DNA from 3 places in the Paenibacillus sp. EKM211P genome. Region 2 is predicted to be linked to each of the others. Evidence: riboswitches for the same ligand, from Rfam matches in the RefSeq annotation. Region 2 holds a riboswitch; each other region holds the start of a gene.
What was found. Region 2 has a riboswitch for thiamine pyrophosphate ahead of thiC (phosphomethylpyrimidine synthase ThiC). Riboswitches for the same ligand answer to the same signal wherever they lie in the genome.
Positions count from the first base shown of each region.

Region 1: linked by a shared signal. The riboswitch ahead of tenA (thiaminase II) and the one ahead of thiC (phosphomethylpyrimidine synthase ThiC) in region 2 are both predicted to bind thiamine pyrophosphate.
Region 3: linked by a shared signal. The riboswitch ahead of G9G57_RS20225 (thiamine phosphate synthase) and the one ahead of thiC (phosphomethylpyrimidine synthase ThiC) in region 2 are both predicted to bind thiamine pyrophosphate.

Region 1 covers NZ_JAAMNS010000023.1:58,536-63,568, reverse strand. Annotated here, with positions in the region: gene G9G57_RS23850 (glycosyltransferase) at 1-581, opposite strand, end outside; gene G9G57_RS23845 (NAD-dependent malic enzyme) at 979-2,700, shown strand; TPP riboswitch at 2,770-2,872, shown strand; gene tenA (thiaminase II) at 3,005-3,694, shown strand; gene thiM (hydroxyethylthiazole kinase) at 3,720-4,565, shown strand; gene thiD (bifunctional hydroxymethylpyrimidine kinase/phosphomethylpyrimidine kinase) at 4,562-5,033, shown strand, end outside.
Region 2 covers NZ_JAAMNS010000013.1:43,324-48,356, forward strand. Annotated here, with positions in the region: gene G9G57_RS17715 (hypothetical protein) at 52-204, shown strand; gene thiC (phosphomethylpyrimidine synthase ThiC) at 412-2,256, opposite strand; TPP riboswitch at 2,443-2,554, opposite strand; gene G9G57_RS17725 (IclR family transcriptional regulator) at 2,672-3,415, opposite strand; gene G9G57_RS17730 (alpha/beta hydrolase) at 3,714-4,751, shown strand; gene G9G57_RS17735 (Fe-Mn family superoxide dismutase) at 5,002-5,033, shown strand, end outside.
Region 3 covers NZ_JAAMNS010000016.1:60,678-65,710, forward strand. Annotated here, with positions in the region: gene G9G57_RS20210 (cupin domain-containing protein) at 1-280, shown strand, start outside; gene G9G57_RS26045 (hypothetical protein) at 646-837, opposite strand; gene G9G57_RS20220 (ABC-F family ATP-binding cassette domain-containing protein) at 1,010-2,563, shown strand; TPP riboswitch at 2,649-2,757, shown strand; gene G9G57_RS20225 (thiamine phosphate synthase) at 3,074-3,667, shown strand; gene thiO (glycine oxidase ThiO) at 3,725-4,873, shown strand; gene thiS (sulfur carrier protein ThiS) at 4,870-5,033, shown strand, end outside.

The DNA of each region.
Region 1 (5,033 bases), on a different contig from region 2:
TTCTGGTTAATCCGGTTTACGGACAAGTCCGTTGCTGCCTCCAGCGCTTTAATCAAGGCATTCGTGCCATCGTGGCTACCATCATCAATGAGATAAATCGAACCCTCTATAATATGGCTGCGGATAAAGGCTTGCAGTCGCTCAGCAAAGGTTTTGACATGAACAAAACGTTTCTCTTCGTTATACACAGACAAGATGAATGCAACATGTTGGCTTTTAGTCGAATACTCGGGATAGAGCAAGCTTTGTATTTCAGAAAGTATTTCTTCGGTATCATTGGCTTGCCAAAATAGCAGACGCAATCGGCCTACTCCGATAATTTGCACCATATGCAGATCACTGAACGGAAAGGTTACATCCGTCACCAATAGCAATGGCATTTGTGGAAACTGGCTACGGATCTGATTAGCTTTCCGCACGGCTTGCCCCGGCTCCCTATAATCTATCAGGCAGCAACTTGCGCCCTCGTAGACTGAAGCTTCCTCCGTGTCCTCGCACTGTATATATTGGTAAAAACAAATCACATTGGGATAATCAATAGCCCTGTTGTTATCGCTAAAAATGGCTATAGGTCCCTGCACACAAACCTCTCCTTTTCCTCCGAATAATTCTATTTTGTTGAAAAAGAATTAAAAATGTTTGCTTAGTAAGATTAAATTAATGTCCAAATACTTCATATTTTCTTAACAAAATAGCTCACATCCCTTGATATATAAGCATTCAAGAGAAGAAAAACTAATTTTCATATTTAATAAAAACAGAGCATTTAGACCTGATTCATTAGGACTATTACCATACGAATTACAAGGTGAATCCGAAAACAAAATTAGTTCTATAGGATTAATAAAAAGATACACATATGGTCATTTTGTCATAGATTGATAGACGAATAAAACCAATTCGTACGTCCATACTATGGACAACATGTCATTTTTCATCATGAATAATTACTGAAATATAGGGAAAGAAGGTATTTTTATGGAAGCATTTCATGTCAATCGTGATGGGTCATTATCTACTCCCTTACGAGGAAAGGACGTGCTAGCAAACCCTCTTTTGAACAAAGGGGTGGCATTTACAGAAGAAGAACGCAAAGAACTGGGCTTGGAAGGAATTCTTCCTCCCACTGTCCTTTCATTGGAAAAACAGAGCGTTCGGGCATATCAGCAATTCCTGGCACAACCCACCATGCTGCGTAAAAATGCTTCACTTAACGACCTTCATAACCGGAATGTCGTGCTTTACTATCGGCTGCTAACCGACCATTTGAGTGAAATGCTGCCCGTAGTCTACACACCGACTGTAGGAACCGCCATTCAAGAATACAGCCATGAGTACAACCGTCCCGGGGGCGTATATTTATCGATAGATCATCCGAACGGTATCGGACAGGCGTTCTATAATTCCGGCTTGCGTAGTGAGGATGTTGACCTGATCGTGGTCACGGATTCAGAAAGTATTTTGGGAATTGGTGACTGGGGGGTCGGGGGAATTAACATTGCTATTGGCAAACTTGCTGTATATACAGCTGCGGCAGGTATTCATCCCGGGCGGGTGCTGCCCATTGTACTGGATGTGGGCACGAATAATGAAAAGCTGCTGAATGATCCGCTATACATCGGAAACCGTCATAAACGAGTTCGCGGAGAAGCCTATCATCAATTTATTGATACCTTTATCAGCAAAACGTTAACACAATTCCCGAAAGCGCTTTTGCATTGGGAGGATGTGGGCAGCGTGAACGCACGCCACATTATAGGGAAATACGGTCAAAACATTCTCACCTTCAATGATGACATCCAGGGCACAGGAGCAGTCACATTAGCTGCGATTGTTTCGGCGGTAGGTGTCACCAAAATTCCGCTACGTGAACAAAAAATACTTGTCTTTGGTCCAGGGGCAGCAGGAATCGGTAACGCCGACCAAATACGGAGCGCTATGATCGAGGACGGGCTTCCTGCAGAAGATTCTTTCAGGTCGTTTTGGGCCTTTGATTATCGCGGGCTATTAACGGACGATATGGAAGATGTACTCGATTATCAGAAACCATATGTGCGTAAAAAGGAAGAAATCAGCTCATGGGCCCGATCGGAAGACGGCAAAATACCGTTGCTGGAGGTCATCCGTCAGGTAAAACCTACAATCTTAATTGGGACTTCCGGTGTAGCGGGTGCCTTTTCTGAAGAGATTATCAAGGAAATGGCAAAGCATGTGGAACGCCCGATCATTATGCCCATGTCCAATCCTACCAATCTGGCTGAAGCGGTACCCGAGGATTTGATACGATGGACTGATGGCAAAGCATTGATTGCTACGGGAAGTCCCTTTGAGCCCGTCACCTATAACGGTACGAAATTTGAAATTGGTCAGGCGAACAATGCCTTTGTTTTCCCGGGACTGGGTCTAGGCGCAATTGTGGTCAAGGCCAAACGAATCACTCCTTCCATGTTTACCGCAGCAGCTGATGCCGTTGCCAACGCCGTAGATTCGAATGAACTTGGCGGCGCACTGCTGCCCCATATTCGAAAATTACGTGATGTTTCGTTTGCGGTTGCGGTTGCGGTAGCAAAGGCCGCAATTCAGGATCAGGTAGCTCAGGCACACCTTCCAAATATTGAGCAAGCCATTCGGGATGCAATGTGGAAACCGGAATATGTGAGGGTCAAAGCCGTGGAAAGTGTAATCCAACACCCTCACTAATCCTTCACTAGGCATAAGCAGTTTGACATAACATAGGAACGAATGTACAGTATTAGTCAAAAGAATAGGAAAGTCCACTAGGGGAGCCATTATGGCTGAGACAAGAATGAATCTTGGACCCTTTGAACCTGATCTAGTTCGTACTAGCGTAGGAAAGTGGAGCCTTCTATATAGGGTTTCAGGCGTTTTTGCGCATTGAACCTATGTTGAAGCCGCTCCAGTTTTCGGGGCGGCTTTTTGGCATTGTTCCGAGAATTGTATCTTACGGGACTTCTTATTCTCCATTTTTGTTGGAGGTGGGGAAATGAGTTTTTCGCAAGAGCTCCGTCAGCAGGCGGATGGCATTTTTCAAGCCATTTATGAGCATCCCTTTGTGAGAGGTATTGCTGAAGGAAATTTAACAAGGGAACAGCTGATTCACTATGTAAAACAAGACTTTGAATATTTGAGCGCCTACATGCGGATTTACGGCATCGCGATCTCCAAAAGCACGAGCCGGGAGGATATGGCTGTATTTAACGAACAGATCTCTTTTATTCTCAACAGCGAGGTTCATCCGCATCAAAATTTTTGTGCTATCGCAGGTGTCACCTATGAAGAGATGCAGGGATATCCACTCGCTCCGTCCGCTCATCATTATATCCGCCATATGCTGACCGTCGCACATGAGGGTAGTCTTGGGGAAATCATGGCCGTGCTGCTACCATGTCCATGGACATATCTTGAAATTGGACGCAGGCTAATGGATGAGGTAAGACCAGACGAGTCTCATCCGTTCTATGAGTGGATTTGCTTCTATGGCAACCAAATTGAAGATGTAACCTTCAAATATCGAGAGCGTGTGGATGCTTGGGCGAAAGTCGCCACGGCTGCCGAGCGAGAGCGGATGATTGAGCATTTTATGCTAAGCTGCCAGCTGGAATATATGTTCTGGGATATGGCTTATAAGCAGGAACAATGGCCCGTCCAGATGCGCGCTACGGTCTTGGAATAATCAGTATAGATGAGAGAGGATAAACATGATGAATATATGGGAACAAAGTTATTCGGCGCTCCTGACAAAGGTACAAAACAGCAACCCCCTCGTTCATAATATAACCAATGTGGTGGTCACCAACTTTACAGCCAACGGCCTATATGCACTAGGGGCTTCCCCGGTGATGGCTTATGCACCCGAGGAAGTAGCAGATATGGCCAAAATAGCGGGCGCCGTCGTGTTAAATATCGGTACGCTAAACCGTGAGCTGGTGGATGCCATGATCCTTGCTGGACAATCGGCGAATGCTCACGGTGTTCCAGTTCTGTTAGATCCGGTCGGTGCAGGAGCGACTAGCTTTAGAACCGAGTCAGCACTACGAATTCTAAACGAGGTTAACATCTCACTAGTACGAGGCAATGCAGCCGAAGTCGCTCATCTGATCGGAGAAGCCCGAGAAATTAAAGGGGTAGATGCAGGCGACAGTGCTGACAGCAGTAATGTCGATCTGGCAGTTCGGGCTGCGCAAACGCTCCATACCATGGTTGTCATCACTGGAAAAGAGGACGTCATCACCGATGGGGTTGAAGTACGATTGATTAGTGGCGGAGACGCGCTGCTTACGAAGGTAACCGGAACAGGCTGCCTGCTGACCTCTGTGTTGGGCGCCTTTGCAGCAGTTGAACCCAACCTGCTGCTCGCAGGCACAGCAGGTTTGGCATTTTACAGTGCAGCAGCTTCTCGAGCCGCAGCGCATACCGCAAAGCTGGGGCCGGGCAGCTTCCAGATTGCCTTTCTCGACGAGCTTGCCAAACTACATACTGGTTCGCTAGAGGGGCATGTCACGATCCGTGAAGCTGGAACAACTACAACAGGTGGTGCGCGATGAGAGACGTGCATGTACCGAGAGCGCTGACGATTGCCGGTTCAGACAGTGGCGGCGGGGCTGGAATTCAAGCCGATCTCAAAACCTTTCAGGAGCTTGGCGTATACGGCATGTCAGCTATTACGGCCATAACGGTACAAAATACTTTGGGAGTTCACGGTGTATATCCGCTGCCACAGGAAGCAACAGCGCAACAGATCGAAGCTGTAGGATCAGATCTTGGAGTCGACGCCCTAAAGACTGGCATGCTGTTTGATGCAGGCATCATCCGCCTGGTAGCCGAGCAGATCCGAAAGTTCGGCTGGGAAAAGGTTGTCGTCGATCCTGTAATGATTGCCAAAGGGGGCGCAAAGCTGCTGCAACCAGAAGCGGTGCAGGCATTGAACGACGACCTGCTCCCCTTGGCCCTGGTCGTCACACCAAATATCCCGGAAGCGGAGGCCTTAACCGGGATAAGCATACGTACGATGG
Region 2 (5,033 bases):
CCTAAGCAACTCAATCTGAATTTGACAAAATGGAATTGGAGGAATGACCACATGAATACAATGAACTTAACTGTCCACACCCTGATGCCTTTTCACCACCAATACCAACGTGCCAACGCGGTGAGTATGCAGAAGAAAGAAGACAGCTCGGAGAAGAAGCTCAGCTTTCAGGACATTTTGAATGAAAAAATGGGTAAAAAATAAAGCTCCGTTAATCCGGTAGCATGATCCCGCTTTACATAAGTTGAAAAGCCGTAGTTTTCTACATCGACTGTAGAGAACCACGGCTTTTTGTTACTCACGTGTTTCTAAACCTTGCTCATACGTTTATGGAAATAAACCTCTGACGAGTTTAACTGTACTTTTCGTTGAGGCTTCCCAGTTGATTGACTTTTGTATCGCTACCGATTTTTACTGCCCAGCTTCCCGATACTGCTCTGCCTTCTCTCGCATCCCGGCGGCAACGGCTTCCTCAGTATTCAGTCCCTTATCGGCCGCATAGGCACGAATGTCCTGCGTGATACGCATACTGCAAAACTTGGGACCGCACATCGAGCAAAAGTGGGCTTCCTTGGCCCCCTCTGCTGGTAGCGTTTCATCATGGTAGGACAATGCCCGCTCAGGGTCAAGCGAGAGATTGAACTGATCGCGCCAGCGGAATTCAAAACGCGCCTTGGATAAAGCATCATCCCGCTGCTGTGCCCGCGGATGACCCTTCGCCAGATCGGCAGCATGTGCGGCAATTTTGTAGGTAATAACTCCTTCGCGGACATCATCCTTGTTCGGCAGACCCAAGTGCTCCTTCGGCGTAACGTAGCACAGCATGGACGTCCCGAACCAACCGATCATGGCTGCCCCGATAGCTGAGGTAATATGATCATATCCTGGTGCGATATCCGTCGTCAGCGGCCCTAAAGTATAAAAGGGGGCTTCCTTACAAATCTCCATTTGTAAATCCACATTCTCCTTGATTTTGTGCATAGGGACATGTCCTGGCCCTTCAATCATGACCTGGACATCATGCTTCCATGCAATTTGCGTGAGCTCGCCCAACGTCTCTAGCTCTGCAAATTGTGCTTCATCATTCGCATCATAGATACTCCCTGGACGCAGACCATCCCCGAGAGAAAAGGCCACATCGTAGGCTTTCATAATTTCACAGATTTCTTCAAAATGCGTATACAAAAAATTCTCCTGATGGTGTGCAAGGCACCAGGCTGCCATGATCGACCCGCCCCGGGATACAATTCCCGTCATTCTGTTCGCCGTCATCGGTATATATCGCAGCAATATACCCGCATGGATCGTAAAATAGTCCACTCCCTGCTCCGCCTGCTCAATCAGCGTGTCTCGATACAGCTCCCACGTCAGCTTCTCAGCTTCGCCGTTCACCTTTTCCAGTGCCTGATATAGCGGCACCGTTCCAATCGGTACGGGAGAATTCCTGATGATCCATTCGCGCGTTGTATGAATATTCCGGCCTGTAGACAGGTCCATGACGGTGTCTGAGCCCCAGCGCACAGCCCAGGTCATCTTCTCCACTTCTTCCTCGATGGAGGACGTAACTGCGGAATTCCCAATGTTCGCATTGATCTTTACGTGAAAATGGCGTCCAATGACCATGGGCTCGCTTTCCGGGTGATTGATATTTGAAGGTAAAATAGCTCGTCCAGCCGCCAGCTCCTGTCGTACAAACTCGGGCTCTACGCCTTCGCGGATCGCCGCAAATTCCATTTCAGGCGTAATGATCCCTTGCCGCGCATAGTGCATTTGCGTCACAGTACGCCCTTGCGAAGCCCGTAGCGGACGGTTGGTCACGCCGGGAAATTCCACTGTCTCCCGTTTGGAGCCGGGCTTCATCCCGTTATCCTCTGGCTTGACGGCGCGGCCCTCATAAGCCTCCACATCTCCCCGTTCCAGTGCCCAAGCTCGCCGTAATGGTGGCAATCCCTGACGGATGTCGACCTGGTAGGCTTCGTCCGTCATCGGACCGCTGGTATCATACACACGCAGTGGCTCATGATGCTCGGTGCCCTGCGGCGTATGTGTGGGTTGTAGCGCGATTTCACGCTCAGGCACAGCAATATCCGGCCGAGAACCTTGAATATACACCTTACGGCTCCCCGGAAAGGGCTTTAGCCCACTGGCTTGCTCCGCTTTGGCCTTCTCTCCCTCTACTTCTATTATTCCCGCCAATCCTGCATCTGCTGATTTCATTCCTGTTTCTTTTGTTCCTTTTGTTTCTGTCGGTTTCATGATCCATTCCTCCCGTATCGTGAAATGACACACCGATCCGGAACCATTCCCAGGGTGGCGCTGATCTATGCAAAAAAGCCGGTTCCCTAGGGAACCGGCTAATCAAACGAGACAGCTATCCAAACCGATCGCACGTGGAATAATCATATTCCAATGCGCGGTCGTAGACAGCAGCTGCGTATACATTTCAATGGCCGATTACTTCCCTACGCTGGTATGATCCAGATCAGGTGCAAAGGGTCCGGAATCTTGCCTGATTCCATCTCAGCCCGCATTACAGGCTCCCCCAGTAACTGTGATACTTTCTATTCACATGAATTGGTGGCTATAACAGACATACCGCCATCTCTATCAGACTACTTTAAATTTATAGCTTTGGCAACCCTTGTATAATTTCCTTTTGTATTGATTACTGTCACGGAAGCATAAGCCCCATTTCCTTGGCTGCTTCGATCAAAATCGGTGCAAACTCATGCAGCGTCTCGGGCGCAAGTCGACTGACCGGGCCGGATACAGATAAAGCCGCCGTGACCTGTCCCTTTCGGTTCACAATAGGCGCGGCCACAGCCGCAGCTCCTGGCTCACGTTCTTCATAGCTGGTCGCATAGCCCTTCTCACGAATGTCCTGCAGCTGGGCTTTATAAACCTCCGGGTCTACCGAAGGTGGCCATTCTTCACTGCTTAGCAACACCTCCAGCTCCTGTGGTGGCATAAAGGCCGCCAGCACCTTGCTGGAGGCTCCCACAGCCAGCGGCATACGCGCACCTACAGGCGCAACCCTGCGGATCGCCTGATTGCTCTGCACGGCTTGTATGCGAATACGCATGCTTCCATCCCGCAGGTACAAGCTGACCGTTTCCCCTAAGCGATCACGCAGTCCTTCCATTGCAGGCTGTAACAACACCGCCGGCTCATCGCTTTGGGACAGATGCGTGGACAGCTCCCATATGCGAAAACCAAGCCTATATTTTTCCGTTTCGGCATTCCGAACGACAAATCCCCGATCCTCCAGCGTAGTCAAAAGACGATGAACAGTGCTTTTATGTAGACCAATTTGGGAGGCAATCTCCGTTAGACCAAGATCAGATTCTGCGGTAAAACACAGCAGTATATCAAGTGCACGCTCTACAGCGCGGACGGTTAATTTACGGTCTTCCATCGTGAACCGCTCCTCTTGTATCCATATTCGTTTCACACTATGAAACATGGTTACATAAATTATATAGAATAGTCGCGGCTACTGTAAACCGATGTTTTTGTGACAACCATATTACAGAACAAGAACAAACATCGACAATTCTTTGCATCATTTTTACTTTTCCGGTTCAGGCGTTGACTTTGGATAATAGCCATCATACGATAATAGGTATCTATACGGACATACCCTACTATTTTCAAGTGGAATTATACCTAAATTTTATGATTCGAAGATCAATTTTATATAAGGAGGCTCTTACATGATTTCGACATCCCAGCGCAACGCTCAGCTACAGACCGCTGTTCAGGAGCCGTCCACCCCACTCTTTAATCCCCGTATGCTGCGGTTCAAGCACGTTGTGATTGCTCTGCTGCTGTCGGTCTTATTTTTTCTGTTGTTTTGTTTTATTGCCTTGCATGCTTACATCGCCTGGGTGCTTACGAATCCCACCGTCGCGCCATTATACTCTAATCCGATGCAAGCCAAAGGTATGCCTTATGAGGAAGTCAGCTTCCCAGCCAAGGATGGTAGCCGCATGGTACAAGGCTGGTATATCCCGGCAGATCAATCGCGGAAAACCATTATTTTCAGTCATGGCTATGGAGCCAACCGTGAAGAAAGCTGGATTCCCATGTATGATCTGGCGCATTATGCCCATAGCTTGAACTTTAATGTGGTCATGTTCGATTACGGATTTGCGTCACAAAACAGCAAGGCCGTCGCAACCGGAGGCAAGGCAGAATCCCAACAGCTTCTTGGGGCCATCCAGCTTGCAAAACAACGCGGCTCGTCGGAAATTATTGTATGGGGCTTTTCTATGGGAGCAGGAACCGCTCTTCAGGCGGGTTTGCAAACCAAAGATGTGGACGCGATGATTTTGGACAGCACCTTCCTACTGGAACCGGATACGCTGTACCATAACATTCACAATCAAATTAATTTGCCGAGACATCCATCTTTGGAAATACTGGAGTTGCTGTTTCCAGTCTTGAACGGCACCAGTTTGCATCAGATTCCATATCAGGAGGTAAAAAAGGAGGACTATCCGTTTCCAATCATGTTTGTACACGGTACACAGGATGAAAAGGCTCCTTACCCCATTGCGGAAAAGCTTGCTGCCAATCAAACCAACCCGCTTTCCAGTGTATGGATTGTCAAAAACGGGATACATGAGCTTATTTTCAGAGAGCATCCTCGTGAATATTTACGACGGGTATCGACATTTTTAAGCAGTGTACAGGAGCTGGAGGACAAGAAAACCACGGCTGCTGCCCATAAACAAACGACTACGCAGTAAAGAATTATTTTCGAATAAGCATTCATCGCCTTGAAGAAGCTTGCCTATGGACACTTAACCCGTGCCGTAGACAGGCTTCTTTTTTTATTTTCCACGATTAATTATTGTTCTGTGCAAAAGGTATAACCTGATGAAGGAAGTTCATAGACATATTCCCGATGGGACGGCGAATATACTGGGTACATATGCATCCAGGACAGATCTGCTAGATCTGCTGGATAGCCATAGTGGGATACGGGAGGTAAAAACGATGCTGAGTACTTATGGGTCTTTCCTGCCCTT
Region 3 (5,033 bases), on a different contig from region 2:
TGGCGATGATATCGGTTTAGAAGCTCATCCAACAACTGATCAATTCATACGTATTGAAGAAGGTCAGGGACTTGTTCAAATGGGGGATAGGAAAGACCAATTAGATTTTCAAGTGATGGCCTATGATGGCTATGCAATTATGATACCTGCTGGAAAATGGCACAATGTAATTAATACAGGAAATATGCCCCTTAAGATATACGTTATCTATGCACCGCCTGAGCATCCATTTGGAACAGTTCATGAATCAAAAGAAATTGCCATGTCTGCTGAAAGATAAATAAATCCAATTATATTTTATTTTATTTCTTCCCGGTCCGGAACCCAGGCCGGGATAATTACATTTTCTCCATTTTATTATTCCTTCGATACTCATGAGGACTGTCTACATAGAGTTCTGTTTTTTAATTGTTATTAGAACTTATCAATTATTAAGGTATTCATTATTTGGAATTGTAAGCTTCTGCATACTAACTTCAACGCAATAATTCCGATCTTACCATTATGCTTATCTTAGAGTCTGGTTCAACATCTTAGAACTGAGCTTGAAGCTTAAATTGCCAAAAGAAGCAAAGAAACTCTTTATGTACCTACCGAAGAGGAGCTTAAGCGCTAATTCGATATGATTTAGCAAGCGAAAAACCTTCAAGACATATTGATTGTCAATACGTTGCTATTTACCGACTTTTGGGAAGCAAGTTGACCAATATCAAGTTGGCCGATGTCGATTTCTACTACTTTCAAATCCGGATTAATAAGGGCAATGAGGGCAAAAAAATAAGCCATGTCCTTAGCATATATTTTCGTTAAAATGTTGGTGGACCCCTTGACTAACATTAGCTGGTTTTCTTTTTTTAGGCCACTCCATCTGAAAACCTTAAAATTCGCTGTTTTCAATGTTCCGATAAGGGTGCCGAATGTGCTACAATAAAGCTTTGAAAGAAACGAAAGATTGATGAAATAAGAACACTCGGCAGTGCCGATGACAATAAGGAGCCAAAAACAGCTTATGAGTTTATTGACTGTAGAAAATGTATCCCACAACTTTGGGGACCGTGCATTATTTAAAAATGTTTCCTTTCGATTACTTGCGGGGGAACGTGTAGGATTGGTAGGAGCTAATGGTGTTGGTAAATCGACACTCATGAACATTCTGACTGGAAAGTTGCTTAAAGATGAAGGCAAAGTGGAATGGACTCCACGTGTACGTTATGGCTATCTGGATCAGCACACCAAGCTGACGCCAGGCAAAACAGTACGTGATGTATTAAAAGACGCTTTTCTTCCTTTGTTGGAACTAGAAAAGGAAATGATGCAAATTACAGACAAAATGGGAGAGGCTTCTCCCGAAGAGTTGGAAGTCTTGCTGGAACAGATGGGAGAAATTCAAGAGCAATTGGATATGGGGGATTTTTACCTCATTGATGTGAAGGTTGAAGAAATGGCGAATGGATTAGGTCTCTCTGCCATCGGACTGGATCGGGATGTAGCAGCACTTAGTGGTGGGCAACGGACAAAGGTGCTTCTTGCTAAGTTGCTGTTGGAAAAGCCAAATGTATTGCTGCTGGATGAGCCTACCAACTATTTGGATGTGGAGCATATTGAATGGCTTACGCGATATTTGAAGGATTATCCCTATGCTTTTATCCTCATCTCACATGATACTGAATTTATGAACCAAGTTGTTAATGTAATCTACCATCTTGAATTTGCTAAGATGACCCGCTATTCAGCTAACTATGAAAAGTTTCTTGAAATGGCGGATCTGAACAAAGCACAGCATATTGATGCATATGAGAAGCAGCAGGAATATATTAAGAAACAGGAAGATTTTATTCAGCGCAATAAAGCGCGCGCATCTACATCAGGCCGTGCAAAAAGCCGTGAAAAGCAGCTTGATCGGATCGAACGTATTGATAAGCCTGAAGAAGCTGCAAAGCCAACCTTTCAGTTCAAAGAAGCCCGTGCGAGCGGGAAAACAGTTTTTGAGGGTATTGATTTTGAAATTGGCTACACTCATGCCCTTTTGCCTAAAATGTCCATGACGATCGAACGTGGCGAAAAGATCGCAATTGTTGGCTGCAATGGTGTTGGTAAGTCTACGTTGCTCAAAACCATTCTCGGGAAAATACCTCCAATCAGCGGAAAAACCTATCAAGGGGATTTCTTGCAGCCTGCTTATTTTGAACAGGAAGTAAAGGCGGAGAAAATTACACCGATTGACGATGTATGGAATGAATTTCCGCATTTGAATCAGCATGAAGTACGAGCGCATTTGGCGCGCTGTGGTTTGAAGAATGAGCATATCACCCGGCCTTTGTCTGCGCTTAGTGGTGGAGAACAGGCTAAAGTCCGCCTTTGTAAACTGTTAATGCGTGAGAGCAACTGGGTACTGTTTGATGAGCCTACCAACCACTTGGATGTCAAAGCAAAGGATGAACTCAAACGCGCTTTGAAGGAATACAAAGGGACCGTATTGCTTGTATCCCACGAACCGGACTTTTACGAGGATTGGGTAACCAAAACGTGGAATGTAGAAGAGTGGTCTAGTAAAGTTAACTAAAATCCAGTTCTGACAGATTTCACACAAGGTGGGGTTTGCAGAATTAGGAAAATATGCTAAGCTATCTTTAGCTGATACAATAAAATAGTCACACTAGGGGAGCCGCCCATGCGGCTGAGACGAAAAAAATGGATTTCGGACCCTTTGTACCTGATCTGGGTTATGCCAGCGTAGGGAAGTGAGTACTGTACAAACAAGGTAGTAGCTCTTTACTTTTGTTTGCGCAGGGAACGATATACGTTTACGGATATAATAGTCCGTTCGATTTTGAACGTTTGTCAAGCCACTTCCTCTGGGAAGTGGCTTTTTGCGTTTCGTTCATCTTCATTTGTTCGAGCTTCCGTAGACGGATTTACATATGATCTCCTTTCATTATTGCTGGTACATGTGGCTGGCTCCGTATGATATTACCCAATAGGGAGCTGCAACAATATAGTTCAGCTTATACGATTATTTTATATTTTTTAGTCCAAGTGAGGTGAAAATGAGATCGAATTACACGTAATTACGATGGAAAGTGTCTCCTGTGTGGATGTACCCAAAGTGGCAGCCGCTATTTGTCCTTATATTCATTATGTACACGCACGTTCGAAACAGAAGGGTGCCTCTGCTTTGCTTTCTTTGACTCGTAGCATGATCGAGCAGGAAGTTCCTTTGCAGCAAATTGTAGTAAATGACCGTATGGACGTAGCTTTACTTACCTTGGCAAGAGCTGTCCAGCTACCTGCTAATGGGTTATCTGTGATGGATGCGAAAAGTCTGCTTCCAGTGGGTACACGCTGTGGAGTGTCTGTACATTCCTTGGAGGAGGTGCAGACCGCTGAGCAGGGGGGAGCAGACTATGTACTATTTGGTCATGTATATGAGACCTATTGTAAGGCCGGTCTTGTACCGCGGGGTGTAGCACAGCTTGAACGCATTTGCAGATTGTCGGCCATTCCGGTGATAGCGCTGGGAGGCATACAACCTCATCATGTTCCAGAGCTCTATCATGCCGGAGCAAGCGGAATTGCGGTGATGTCTGGTATATGGGAAGCAGAGTCACCCGTTGCAGCAGCGATGGAATATAGGCGAATGGTAGATCTTGTAGTTCACGACCTGTAGCAAGAAAACGAGACGAAGGGAAAGCAGAATGCTCACCGGAGAGGAGACACGGAACATATGTCAAAGACACATACAGAGAAAAAAGCAATAGGACACGCAGAATGCTTGGTCATAGGCGGAGGTGTGATCGGCAGTGCCATTGCTTATCATGTGGCTAAGGAGGGACGAAGTACAATTATGCTGGAACGATGGATCCCCGGTGAGGGAGCATCAGGAGCAGCGGCGGGAATGCTGGCAGCGGAAAGCGAAGAGTTCTCAGACCTTGAGCTGGCGCGATTTGCTCGCGCAAGTCGAGATGCTTTCCCTGACCTTGTCTGTGATTTGGAGCGTTTATCGGGTATTTCAGTTGATTTTCGTACAGAAGGTTTTGTGACCCCTTTTCGTTCAGAAGCAGAGGGCCAGAGACGCTGGAATGCTGCGAATATCCGAGAGGATGATAGCCCTATTTGGTGGGATGCCAGGGAATTGGCTCGACGGATTCCGGGCTTGGCAGATCAAGTAATTGGGGCTATATACCGATCAAAGGAGACACAAGTGGCCCCTGTTCAGCTTTGCCGTGCTTATGCAGGGGCAGCTGCGGTGCTGGGAGCAACAATATGGTCTGGAACTCATGCTGAGGAACTGATCATACAGGACGGCCGAGTTTGCGGTGTGCGAACGGATAGTGGATTTTTTTCCTGCGATCAGGTCGTGATTGCCGCAGGCTTGGACAGCTTGAAATTGCTAGAACAAATTGGATTTGATTATCCTCTTTATCCAGTCAAGGGTGAAGTGGTAGCAGTCTCCTTGAAGGACCATCCGTTGGATTATACCATTTATGCCGATGATGTTTACCTCGTGCCTAAACAGAATAACGAGCTTTGGATTGGGGCTACGAGTCTTCCACATCAATATGACAAAGAGGTGACCGTAGGAGGCTTAAAAGGACTGTTAGTACGTGCATCTGCCTGGTTGCCGCGTGTACAAGAAGCTTCTTTTATACGTGCTTGGGCGGGCTTACGTCCACAGGCAGCTGCGGAGCGTCCTTTCATTGGCCCTGTTCCTGGAGTAGAGGGCGTCTATGCTGCAGTCGGGCATTATCGTAACGGTGTCTTGCTTAGTGATGCGACTGGGCGAGCGATGGCAGCTATGCTTAAAGGGGCTGATGCGGCTGGACTTGGAATAAGCAAATTTTCTTCTGAACTCCTCAAGGAGGAAAGCTTATGAAGCTGATCATTAACGGACAGAGCATGACCATTTCTAATCGAATCACTCATGTGGATCAATTGCTGCATGAACTTGATTTAAAGGTGAAAACCGTAGTGGTAGAGCTGAATCGGCATATATTGACCCGTGAAGATCATCATGAGACGGTACTTAAGGATGG